4 regions of the Bacillus sp. NEAU-Y102 genome follow, and region 1 is predicted to be linked to each of the others. Evidence: predicted binding sites of a transcription regulator. Region 1 holds the regulator's gene; each other region holds the start of a gene.
What was found. The regulator Rex, encoded in region 1, represses fermentation and respiration genes when NADH is low (regulators of the CRP and FNR family bind a similar motif). The targets are predictions, from matches to a motif close to TTGTGAAATATTTCACAA.

Region 1 (3,331 bases):
TTTTTTAAGATTTATATAATTAACCGATAACTGCTAAAATGTCACTTTCACGTAAAATCAAGTAGTCTGTACCTTCATATTTCACTTCAGTACCTGCATATTTTGAGAAGATGATAAGATCACCTGCTGCTACCTCTAAAGCAACACGCTCACCATTTTCAAGCACTCGACCAGTACCTACTGCAACAACTTTACCCTCTTGTGGTTTTTCTTTTGCAGTATCTGGTAATACAATACCACTTGCTGTTTTTTCTTCTGCTTGAACAAGCTCAATTACAACGCGATCACCTAATGGCTTTAGCATGAACAATAACCTCCTCATTTTGTTATGTAAATTTTATTTATTAGCACTCAAGTCACCCGAGTGCTAACACACTTATAATAATAAATAATCTCAATTTCTTTTGCAAGTAAAAAAATCATAATTTTTTCGCAAATTACTATATAAACTTTCTATATAGAATACTGCCTTTACTATATGAATCGTTGTTTCCCCTACTCGTATGTTACAATATGAAAGACACCCTAAGTTGTTTTCGCTAAACGTACAACTTTTTCCTGTCTCCTACTTTAATTTAAAATACGTATTTACAAAAAAATCATAATTCGAATGAAAGTTTATATCGTAGATAACATATTTACATGTTATCCTACCTCATCTCATACACTAGAGTTAGAAAGGATGGTTAAACCATTTGAAGAAACAATACTGGTGGATTATCGTTACATACATTTTAATGCAATTATCTGGCGCTGTTGGATTACCACTTCTCCTAAAAACAGGACTCTATGATAATAGAGGATTTACCATTGAGGAAAAAGGACAAATCATAATGGGACACTGGGCAATTATTAGCTTCTTTGTTGCATTATGTATCGTACTTTGGTTACTTAGAACAGATATTCGCGACAGACATTTAGATGCAACGCGCTCTTCTGTTCCAGCTACAATTGGGTGGATTTTCATCGGATTATTCTTAGCTTTCTTTTCACAAATAGTTGCCGGTATGATCGAGATGCAGCTACTAGGAATTAAACAAGGTTCAGAAAATACAATGAAACTGATGGAAATTGCACGAACTACTCCTTGGTTCCTTATTGTTGTATCTATAATCGGACCTATCTTAGAAGAAATCGTATTTAGAAAAATTCTATTCGGTGCACTTTATAAGAAGTTCAACTTCTTTATTGCAGCTATCATTAGTTCACTTGTATTCGCAGCAATTCATTTTGATTTTACTCACTTATTGGTATACACTGCTATGGGGCTCGTATTCGCCTTCTTATATGTGAAGACGAAGCGCATTATCGTTCCTATTGCAGCTCATGTTGCGATGAATACATTAGTCGCTATTGGGCAAATTTTTATGAGCAATGAGCAAATTCAAGAAATGATTAAAGAAGCTGAAAAAATGCAAGGATTTATCGGAGGATTTTTTGTATGAGAAACTCACCATTGTTCATGGCCGCATTATACTTCCTTCTTGGATGTATCTTTACACGCTTCGCCATTACGAACGTGACAGATACAATCTGGAATGTGTGGACAATACTATTTGCAGTTATGGCAACAATTGATTTTAATTTGGCACTTCGCCTTATATTAGTTAAATTCACAAAGAAGAAACAATAATAAAACGCAGAGGTCGCTTCCTCTGCGTTTTATTGTGGATAGTTTTTCAAAAAGTAAACTAATGTTTGTAACTCTACAGCTAAATCAATATGATGAATTCTAATATTCTCTGATACGTTTAATCGTGCTGGTGTGAAATTCAAAATACCGTGCACGCTCGTTTCAGCTAATCTATCTGCTACAGCTTGTGCTACTGTAGCCGGTACTGTTAATATTGCCACTTGTATATCATTTGATAATCTCTCTTCTAATTCATCTAAATGATATACAGGAATGCCCCCGATTTCTGTTCCAACTTTCTCTTCACTAACATCAAATGCCATTTCAATTTTTGTATTATTGTTTTTCGTGAAATTATAATGTAAGAAAGCGGTCCCTAAATTACCTACTCCAATAAGTGCTACACGCGTTATATCATCTTGATCAAGTGTTTCGCGGAAAAATGATAATAAATAATTTACGTTATATCCATATCCCTTTTTCCCTAATGCTCCAAAATACGAAAAATCTCTTCGTATTGTTGCGGAATCTACTTTTACCGCTTCACTCAATTCGGCCGATGAAACACGCTGCTTACCAGAAAGAGATAAGTTTTGGATAAATCGATAGTATAGAGGCAATCTTTTAGCAGTGGCTTGTGGAATCTTTTGCTGATCCATATGACCTCTCCTCTCTTCCTATCTTTATTCATATACTTTAATCAAATACAGAAGTTTAGCACTCATTAAATTCCTTGTATAATAAAGAGAAGAAGTATTCTCTCTTTATTTTAAACTATACACTATTTTTAGTATGATTGAGAAATATAAACATGGCAAAGTTAAGAAATTATTTGAGGTGAGAACATTGATTTTATTACAAGTAAATGGACTTTCGAAATTATACGGTGCAGAAACAATTCTTGCAAACATAAAATTGGAAGTACAAACAAAAGATCGTATCGCATTAGTTGGAAGGAATGGAGCTGGAAAATCTACATTATTAAAAATTATCGCTGGTGAGTTATCACATGATGGTGGCGAAATTATAAAACCGAAAGATGTCTCAATCGGGTATTTAGCTCAAAATACTGGCCTAGAAACGTCTTTAACAATTTGGGATGAAATGCTAACCGTCTTTACCCACTTACAGCAAATGGAGACAAAACTTCGAAAGCTTGAGCAAGAAATGGGAAAAGAAGAAAACTTTTCAAACGAAGCTATATATGAAAGATTGTTAGCTGATTATGACCAATTGCAACTCAATTATAAAGATCAAGGTGGATATCAATACGAAGCGGATATTCGCTCCATTTTAAGCGGCCTTGGCTTCCCAGTTGAAACACACCAGACGACGATCTCTACTTTAAGTGGCGGGCAAAAAACAAGATTAGCTCTCGGGAAATTATTATTAACAAAACCAGACTTACTTATTTTGGACGAGCCTACAAACCATTTAGACATTGAAACATTAACATGGCTTGAGCAATATTTACAAGGTTATCCTGGCGCAATATTAATCGTTTCCCATGACCGTTATTTCTTAGACAAACTCGTTACACAAGTATATGAAATTTCGAATAAAGAAAGCAGACGATTTGTTGGTAACTACAGTAAATATTTAGACTTAAAATCAGCATTATATGATCAAGAAATGAAACGTTACGAAAAACAACAAGATGAAATCGCAAAACTTGAGGACTTCGTTCAAAAGAATATA
Region 2 (3,331 bases), on a different contig from region 1:
TCTTTAACATGCTAAAGAGGCGTGTACCGTCAGCTGTGTCACCATATAAAACGATACCGACGACTTTATTGTCACGAATTAATACTTTTTTATAGGAACGTTTACATTCATCAAAGATGGATATTGCTTTCGTTTGGTCATCTTCATAAATTTGGCCAGCAGAGAATAAATCACAACCTGCAACTTTTAATTGCGTACCGACGATACTGCCCGTATATCCATCAGTTTGTAAATTCGTTATATGTTTTGCTAATATCGCACCTTGTTCATAAAGAGGAGCAACAAGTCCATATGCGATACCGTCATGTTCTGCACATTCTCCAACTGCATAAATGGATTCATCATTTGTTAGCATATAGTCATTGACTACAATACCGCGATTTACAATTAAACCAGCATCTTTTGCTATTTGCGTATTTGGGCGTATTCCGACAGCCATTACGATTAAATCACAATCTACAACTTCACCATCTTCAAATTGAATGCCCTCAACATGGTCTGTACCAAGAATTTTTACAGTTTTCTTTTCCATTAGAAATTGCATGCCTTGCGCTTCTAAATCTTCGCGTAATAGAGAAGCTGCTTTGGCATCTAGTTGTTGCTCCATTAAGCTTGGCATTAAATGAACGACATATACGTCCATTCCTAAATCAATAAGACCTCTTGCAGCTTCTAAGCCAAGTAATCCACCACCAATGACAACAGCCTTTTTCTTTTCATTAGCGGTATCAATCATAAATTGTGTATCTTCAATAGTTCGAAATCCTGTTACGCCAGGAAGAGTAGAACCTTCAACGGGCAAAATAAAAGCACTAGAACCTGTTGCGATAATTAGTTTGTCATATGTAAGAGTACGATTTTTTTCTGTGATAATTATTTTTTCTTCTCGGTTAATACTTTGAACCCTTTCATCTGTATACAAAGTTATTTCATTTTCCTCATACCAACTATATTCATTCATAATGATATCTTGCATATTTGTTTTGCCTTGTAAAACATGAGAGAGCATAATGCGATTGTAGTTTGGATGTGGTTCATCTCCAAAAATAGTAATCTCATATGAATCACTATCATGTTTTAATATTTCTTCCATACAACGTATGCCAGCCATACCATTTCCGATCATAACTAAACGTTTTTTCATTTTCGTTTCCCCTTTTTATGTGAAGTGTTGAACAAAGGATTATATTTCTATTATAGAAAATTTAAAAAGAGGGAGATGTGATATTTATCACATTTTTACAATGATTCACAAATTGTTAAAGTTCGGACTTATTCGAGAGGGATGTGTATATTCTTTACCAAATGAAAAAACAGGACATAAGTATTTACACTCATGTCCTGCACTTAATTTACACTCTCGTAATTGCACGTGGAAATAAAATGTTATTTTCTAAATGAATATGCTCAAATAAATCAGACTCTAGTGCTTCAAGGCGTTGGTAAACAAGTCGATAAGTGCCGCAAGCTCCTTCTGGAGGAGTAAAGTCATTTGTAACTTTACGAAGCTCTTTAATAATGTTGCCTGCGTGGTTATGTTCATTTTCCAACTCATCTACTACTTTACGTAACTTCACATAGTTTTCTTCAGTTGGATTTTGTTCAAATTCTAAAATTAATGGAAAATCTTCTGTTTCTTCTTTAATTAAATGTTGTTCTAGTTCCATCTTTAGTTCATGAAATAGCTTATGAATTTGAGCTAAATGAGGCTGACTTGCCCCATGAACACGTAATACTTTTGTCACATACGGACTTAATTGTGGCAACTCTTCATTTAAATAGCGATGATGCTTATTTATAACATAATCAATCAATTCGCGATAAGAAGCATTTTTCCAATCAATTTCAGATTCATTTAATCGTTTCATATTATTATAAAGCGTATTTAACTCTGTAAGCACTTCAGTAGCTGATAAATTTCTTTCATGAATTGCATCAATAAGCGGTTTATTGCCACCACAACAAAAATCTATTCTATATGATTTAAAAAGATCACTAGCTTTCGGGAATTGTGTAACGATCTCACCGACAATAGAAGTTTCAGTAAATGTATGTTTCATATGAACGCCTCCATAAAGTTTGAATGTAATTACTAAATTAAGAATAGCGATAAATGAAAATCAATGTGGTGATTGAAATCACTTATTATGTGTCATTTTTGAGAATAATAGTATGAAATTTATTTAAGAACACATCTAAATAAGAGAAAGGGATATTAAATGTAAGGCATTACAGTAAAAAAAGAAGCTTTTACTAAGCTTCTTTTTTATTACTATTATTCGCATGCAACTCCATCGCCGTCTCTATCTAGTTTACGACTATATCCTGGTTGATCTTTATATAGAGGAGCTTTCCCCGCAGCTCTAACTGCATCACAATTTTTGTAATATGCACTACTAGTATTTCCTGAGGTAGGTTGTGTTTGAGTTTGCTGTGCTTTTTGCTCTTCTTGTTGCTTACGAGCTTGTTCATCAGCCTGACGTTTTTGTTCTTCTTGTTGCTTACGAGCTTGTTCATCAGCCTGACGTTTTTGTTCTTCTTGTTGCTTACGAGCTTGTTCATCAGCCTGACGTTTTTGTTCTTCTTGTTGTTTACGAGCCTGTTCATCAGCTAGACGTTCTTCATCCTCTTGCTTACGAGCTTGTTCCTCGGCTAGACGTTTTTCATCTTCTTGCTTACGAGCTTGTTCCTCGGCTAGACGCTTCTCATCTTCTTGCTTTTGAGTTTTTTCGTCAGCCTCTTTCTTTTCTAGTTCTTTTTTCTTTTCGCTATCTTTTTGTTCTTCATTGTTAGAGGCAACTTTTGTACTAGTTGCTGTCGTTTTTTCAGAAGAAGGAGCTGAAATACCTAATAGCGCAACAAAAATGACAAATAATACGGCTGTAATAATAAATTGTTTTTTTGCTACACCTGTTTTCTTAATAACAGATAATATTGCAAGTACAAGGAAGAATATAAATAGAATGAAACTTAAAATAGCAAAAAATTCGATGACTGGGTGTTCAGATTTTGTTGTACCAGTCACTATTAATATAATTGAAATCATAAAAAGAATAACGGTAGGACGTCCATATTGTTTTGCTTTTCCATTTTTTTTAAAGAATGAAATGATACATAAGATTAAAAGAATAAAAGCAATAAAAAATAAAGCTGCACCAATATTACTCAAAATCGCCATTTTCATACCTCCATTTGTAAGATTTTTCTTATTGATTATATAGGAACTTATTGGATATTACACGTTTTATATAAATTTAGAAAATTAATATTTTTACTAGACTTATAAACATTTATTTGCATATAAGGGAAAATAGATATATTTACTATTACT
Region 3 (3,331 bases), on a different contig from region 1:
TGCGTGACTGTATCCACATAGCCATGTTCAACCATTCCAGGATCCGTTACAATAAATGCACGTGAAATGTTAGGCATATTTGCTAAATACGCTGTAGCATGTTTTTCAAAATAAATTTTTGGTGGCAATTTGAACCACTGCATATTCTTTTTTCTATTTGCCAGCCTTTTTATATTTAATAAATGAGTCGCCGTTACATTTTTGGAAACTGAATTCTTTCCGTATGAACCACAACCAAGTGTAAGTGACGGAATAAATCCGTTATATATATCCCCTATTCCACCTTGTGATGAAGGTGCATTTACAATGAGACGGCAAGCTTTCATACGTAATCCAAATTGCTTATGCACTTCTTTATTTGTAGAATGAATAACTGCTGAATGTCCTAAACCACCGAGGTTCAACATTTCTTCGCAATATGTAAATCCTTTTTCTAATGAATTCGCCTTCACACAGGCTAATACTGGGCTCAGTTTCTCACGAGATAACGGGTATGCTGCTCCGATACCTTGAATTTCAGCTACAAGCATTTTTGTATGTTCAGGAACAGTAATCCCAACTAATTCGGCAATATACTGTGCTGATTTTCCTACAATATCACTATTTACTGCACATGTATTTTCATTTATAACGAGCTTTTCTAATTTTTTTCTTTCTTCTTCTGTTACAAAGTAACAATTGTTTTCGATCATTTCTGTTTTAACATCATCATAGATTTCTTTATCGACAATGATTGCTTGTTCCGATGCACAAATCATACCGTTATCAAATGTTTTCGATAAAATTAAATCATTAACAGCTCGTTTTACATGTGCTGATTTTTCTATATAACACGGTACATTACCAGGACCTACACCTAGCGCTGGTTTTCCAGTAGAGTAAGCTGATTTCACCATACCAGCGCCTCCAGTTGCTAGAACGAGTGCCACACCCTCATGGTTCATTAATTGTTTCGTCGCTTCGACAGACGGTCTTTCAATCCATTGAATACAATGTTTTGGTGCACCAGCTTTCATTGCTGCATCATATACGGTTTTCGCTGCTGCCACCGAACAATTTTGTGCAGAAGGATGAAATGCGAAAATAATTGGATTTCTCGTTTTTATCGCAATCAACGCTTTAAACATTGTTGTCGACGTTGGATTCGTTACTGGTGTTACCCCAGCTACTACACCGACAGGTTCTGCAATTTCTATTATTTCTTCATGAGGATCTTCGTGAATAATTCCTACCGTTTTATCTTGCTTTATACTATGCCAAATATATTCAGTGGCAAAAATATTTTTAATGCATTTGTCTTCATAGACACCACGGCCTGTTTCTTCAACAGCCAATTTTGCAAGTGGCATATGTTGATCAACACCTGCTAATGCCATTTCATGAACAATGTTGTCAATCTGCTCTTGTGTAAAACTTTCTAATGCTTGTAAAGCTTGTTGACCGTTATTTACTAACGTATCAATCATCTCTTTTACCTCTTGCATTTCATTTACAACTTTCTCTTTGACTACCATGTAAATTTCCTCCTATTCTGTTATCACGGTCTTTATAAGTCCCTATAGGTCATAATAAGTCCCGATTAGCGAAAAAAAATAGAGTTACCGTCCTACATGAATCCCACTGTTTGTGAAGTATTTCACAAGTTTATTTATGAATAACATTTCATGAATTCAATATACATGAATTCATTTCATTTGTGTATGTCTAATTTGTGAAACATTTCACAAATTAACATAATAAAAATGCACTGCTCCACATTAGCAGTGCATTTTTATTATGCTAGCGCTTGTGCTAAATCTTCAATTAAATCTTCACCATCTTCAATACCGACAGAAATACGAATTAATGTATCTGTAATTCCTAATTCTTTACGGCGATCTGCTGGGATTGATGCATGTGTCATTTGAGATGGGATAGAAATTAAACTTTCTACTGCTCCTAGGCTTTCAGCAAGTGTAAAGTATTGCAGTTTCTCAAGTACTTTATTTAATGTTTCCTCACTATCTACATCAAACGAGATAATAGCACCAAATCCATTTGCTTGTTCTGTTGCTAATTCGTGGTTTTGATGTGATTCAAGACCTGGGTAATATACTTTATTTACTTTTGGATGATTATTTAAAAATTCAGCAATAGCGCGTGAATTCGTTTCATGTTCTTCCATACGAATTCCTAATGTTTTTAAACCGCGAAGTAGTAAGAAGCTATCTTGTGGTCCAAGAATACCTCCTGTTGAGTTTTGTACAAAGTGAAGGTCTTCTGCTAGTTGTGGGCTATTTACAACTACTAGACCTGCAACTACGTCACTATGACCTCCTAAATATTTCGTTGCACTATGAAGTACAATGTCTGCTCCTAAAGAAATTGGCGACTGCCAATACGGCGTCATGAATGTGTTATCAATAATTGTTAATAAATCATTCTCTTTAGCAAGAGTAGATATTTTCTTAATATCAGTAATTTTTAGTAGTGGGTTCGTTGGTGTTTCCACATAAATTGCTTTCGTATTTGGACGAATCGCTTCTACAACTTCCTCTAAGTTTGTTGTATCTACAAATGTATGCTCAATACCGAAGCGGTTTAATACTTTCGTAATAACACGGTACGTTCCGCCATAAACATCATCTGTTAAAATAACGTGGTCACCTTTTGAGAACAACATAATTGTTGCTGTAATAGCAGCCATTCCAGAACCGAATGCAAATCCAGCATGACCGTTTTCTAATACGGCAATCATTTCTTCTAAAGCTGCACGTGTTGGGTTACCTGTACGTGAATATTCATATCCTTGATGCTTACCAACTGCTTCTTGTTTGTACGTACTTGTTTGATAGATCGGTACGTTTACAGATCCAGTTGAAGGTTCTCCTATGCGAATACCATGAATTAACTTTGTCTTTGCTCTCATTTTTTATTCCCATCCTTTGTATATGTCTTTACTTAAATAGCGCTCACTGCTATCAGGAAAAATGGTTACAATATTTGTACCTGGCGCTGCCTTCTCTGCCTCAAGTAAGCTCGCATGAAATGCTGCTCCTGAAGAGCTTCCAACGAGAAGTCCTTCTTTTTGCGCTAATTCTTTCACTCGTAAAAATGCATTTCGATCAGAAATCGTATGAATTTCATCAAAATAAGATGTCTTCAAAAATGGCGGGATAAATTCAAGTCCAATTCCTTCTGTCTCATGTGAACCAGCCTTACCACCATTTAAAATAGATCCTTCTGGCTCTACGATAACTGTTTTAATATCTATATTTTTTTCCTTCAAATAAGATGCAGTCCCCATAAACGTACCGCCAGTTCCTGCTCCAGCAACAAATATGTTAATCTC
Region 4 (3,331 bases), on a different contig from region 1:
GCAGCTACTGTGTTTCCTTGCTGCTCAGCAAAAGCTACACTAACGACATCTATTGTGCCGAAGATAGTACCTATAGCAATGAGTGTGAATACTAGTACTCGCAAAGAACCAATTTTAAATACTGTTCCGTTGTTTGTAATGTCGCGAGGGTGTACAGGCGGTTCTGTGCTTTTTTGCATAGTAAATAGGCATACCCCGATTGTAAGAAAAACAGATGATAAAAGTGGCCCTGCTTCTGGGAAGAACATAACACTTAAACTGACAGATAATACAGGACCAATTATGAAGCAAATTTCGTCGACGACCGATTCGAAGGAAAATGCTGTATGCAATTTATGGGATCCGCGGTATAGTTTAGTCCAACGTGCACGTACCATAGCTGACATATTTGGCATACAACCTGCACATAAAGCGGATAGAAATAGCGTCCAATAAGGAGCTTCATATTTCGTACATAGAAGTAAGAGGATTGTAAAGAAAACGCTAATACCTGTAGTCGGAAGAAGTATGCGAGATTGCCCTAATTGATCAGCCATCCGAGAAATATGAGGAGCTAGTAAAGCTGATGATAATGTAAAGGTAGCTGCAACAGCTCCAGCAAGCCAATAGTCACCACTTACTTGAGATAACATGGTAACAATACCAATACCCATCATTGATATGGGCATACGAGCTATAAATCCTGATAATGAGAATCCTTTTGTACCAGGAGCACTGAAAATCTCACGGTAGGAATTAAACATGATAATCACCACAATATTTGACGTGTACATATACATTCTTCATTCTTTTAACTCCTCCTCTGTTTCATTAATACCTTCTATAAAAAGGGACAGTGAGTCAATGTAGGGTATAGGTAAGAAGTTATATTATCTTGTAAGCTAGAAATAATTGACATACGCACCGTATGCCAATATCATATTAACATACGGAGCGTATGTCAATTGAAATGTTTTATCTCTGGATAGAGAGCCGATGTTTAAAGGAGTTATTCTTTTATATAGAGAACGATACTATAGTGCAATTCATTTTGAATAAAGAGAATGAATAGAAGTAGGAGGAAAAGATGATTAAAAAAACGAGAGCAGAAATGATTACTGAAACACGTGCTAAATTGCTGTGGGCAGCAAGACAGGCTTTTGGTACAGTTGGATATGTAAATACGTCTATGGATGATTTTACAGCATCTGTCGGTTTAACACGTGGTGCAATTTATCATCATTTTGGTGATAAAAAAGGATTGTTAGAAGCAGTTGTAAAAGAAATTGATATGGAAATGGATAATAAATTAGGGAAAGTATCAGATGAAGCGGAAGGAAAATGGGAAGGGTTTGTTGGGCGTTGTCGTGCATATTTAACGATGGCACTTAATCCAGAAATTCAGCGAATCGTACTTCGAGATGCACCAGCAGTATTAGGAACTAGTTATTATCAATCATCACAGTCACAATGTTTAGTGACGATGGCCGAGATGCTTCAGCAATTAATGAAGGACTGTATTATTGAAAAGACGGACTGTGAAGCTTTAGCAAGATTTATAAATGGCGGACTAGTGGACCTTGCTTGTTGGATTGCGAATTCTGAAGATGCAGAGGCACGGTTGTCTAAAGCTTTGCATAGCCTATCACTTATATTGAATGGTTTATTATTAGAAAAGAATGCATAATTTTAACGGATATTTTTTAATATATAGTAATGATTAAAAGGGAGGTGATAAAGTATAGGCTAATTCATTTATTTAACCGTATTCTATATAAGCTAATTGACGTCCATCTTGTAAGGGAATGATGTGATCAGTCAGTTTAATCTTATAATGTGATTACATTTTTTGTGAATGTTAGGATTTTTATTATAGAAAGTGAATTTAGTTACAGTGAGTAATTGAATCATACATTTTTATTCACAATCTAAAGAAAACACCTAATTTGGTATGGATTCCACACCTGATCTAACAACTTTACACTCTATGTGAAAAAGTTCACAAATAGGTCATAAATTGTGAAGTAATTCACAATAATACGTGCTACAATATGAATGTAAAGAAGTTAAACAACATTAAATTAGTATTTTAATTAATTACTTAAACAATCATAAAAAAATATATGTGAACAATAGAGAGGGGAAATTACCATGAAAAAAGGTATCAATCGTGTAGTATTAGTAGGAACAGGAGCTGTAGGTTGTAGTTACGCTTACTCAATGATCAACCAAGGTGTAGCTGAAGAATTCGTATTAGTAGATGTTAATGAAGCAAAAGCAGAAGGGGAAGCAATGGACTTAAGTCATGCGGTACCATTCTCTCCATCACCAACAAAAGTTTGGAGCGGTAGCTATGCAGATTGTAAAGATGCAGATCTAGTTGTTATCACTGCTGGGTTACCACAAAAGCCAGGTGAAACTCGTTTAGACTTAGTTGAGAAAAATACAAAGATCTTTAAACAAATCGTTCGCGGCATTATGGATAGCGGATTCGATGGAATCTTCTTAATCGCAACTAACCCGGTTGATATTTTAACTTACGTAACTTGGAAAGAATCTGGTTTACCGAAAGAGCGCGTAATCGGTTCTGGTACTACTTTAGACTCTGCTCGTTTCCGTTACATGTTAGGTGACTACTTAGATGTAGATCCACGTAACGTTCATGCTTACATCGTTGGTGAGCACGGTGACACTGAACTTCCAGTATGGAGCCACGCTACTATCGGTGTACAAAAACTAGAAACAATCTTAGCTAACAACGAACAGTACAAACAAGAAGACTTAGATAAAATCTTCGAAAATGTACGTGATGCAGCTTACCATATCATCGAACGTAAAGGTGCAACTTACTACGGAATCGGTATGTCACTACTTCGTGTAACTAAAGCGATCTTAAACAACGAGAACAGCGTATTAACTGTATCTGCATACCTTGAAGGTCAATACGGTGAGAAAGATGCTTACGTAGGTGTTCCAGCTGTTATTAACCGCGAAGGTGTACGTGAAATCGTAGAACTTGAGCTAAATGAAGAAGAAAAAGCGAAATTCGCTCATTCTGTAAAAGTATTAAAAGAAACTATGGCACCAGTACTATAATTAATTGCTAAATAATCCGGAAGTGGGGACCTGCTTCTTACTTCTGGATTTATATATAATTCAATATAAATTCCTTTTCCGGTTTCCCTTGTATATCCCCAATATACCCCTTTTGCTGGATAAGGGTCATTTATAGAAAAGAGCACTCTATTTTATATAGAGTGCTCTTTATGATTATTTTTTAGGTGTTAATCCTAACTTCTTTAAAATATCTGTCAGTGTACCGCTTTTTGATTTTTCTACAGGTGTTTGTGAT

Region 2: nirB (NADPH-nitrite reductase large subunit) is a predicted target of Rex. The motif match lies at 1,220-1,237, and genes of this name have one in related genera.
Region 3: adhE (bifunctional acetaldehyde-CoA/alcohol dehydrogenase) is a predicted target of Rex. The motif match lies at 1,710-1,727, and genes of this name have one in related genera.
Region 4: ACYFX0_RS27750 (L-lactate dehydrogenase) is a predicted target of Rex. The motif match lies at 1,997-2,014, and genes of this name have one in related genera.

Annotation. Positions count from the first base shown of each region.
Region 1 covers NZ_JBTWFK010000024.1:9,658-12,988, forward strand. Annotated here, with positions in the region: gene groES (co-chaperone GroES) at 20-304, opposite strand; gene ACYFX0_RS30530 (CPBP family intramembrane glutamic endopeptidase) at 696-1,445, shown strand; gene ACYFX0_RS30535 (YdiK family protein) at 1,442-1,633, shown strand; gene ACYFX0_RS30540 (redox-sensing transcriptional repressor Rex) at 1,663-2,292, opposite strand; gene ACYFX0_RS30545 (ABC-F family ATP-binding cassette domain-containing protein) at 2,480-3,331, shown strand, end outside.
Region 2 covers NZ_JBTWFK010000004.1:156,140-159,470, forward strand. Annotated here, with positions in the region: gene nirB (NADPH-nitrite reductase large subunit) at 1-1,144, opposite strand, end outside; gene ric (iron-sulfur cluster repair di-iron protein) at 1,353-2,060, opposite strand; gene ACYFX0_RS12630 (excalibur calcium-binding domain-containing protein) at 2,276-3,178, opposite strand.
Region 3 covers NZ_JBTWFK010000003.1:17,208-20,538, forward strand. Annotated here, with positions in the region: gene adhE (bifunctional acetaldehyde-CoA/alcohol dehydrogenase) at 1-1,514, opposite strand, end outside; gene ACYFX0_RS09490 (bifunctional cystathionine gamma-lyase/homocysteine desulfhydrase) at 1,775-2,908, opposite strand; gene ACYFX0_RS09495 (O-acetylserine dependent cystathionine beta-synthase) at 2,912-3,331, opposite strand, start outside.
Region 4 covers NZ_JBTWFK010000015.1:2,715-6,045, forward strand. Annotated here, with positions in the region: gene ACYFX0_RS27740 (MFS transporter) at 1-743, opposite strand, end outside; gene ACYFX0_RS27745 (TetR/AcrR family transcriptional regulator) at 1,067-1,666, shown strand; gene ACYFX0_RS27750 (L-lactate dehydrogenase) at 2,131-3,075, shown strand; partial or broken gene ACYFX0_RS27755 (dockerin type I domain-containing protein) at 3,250-3,331, opposite strand, start outside.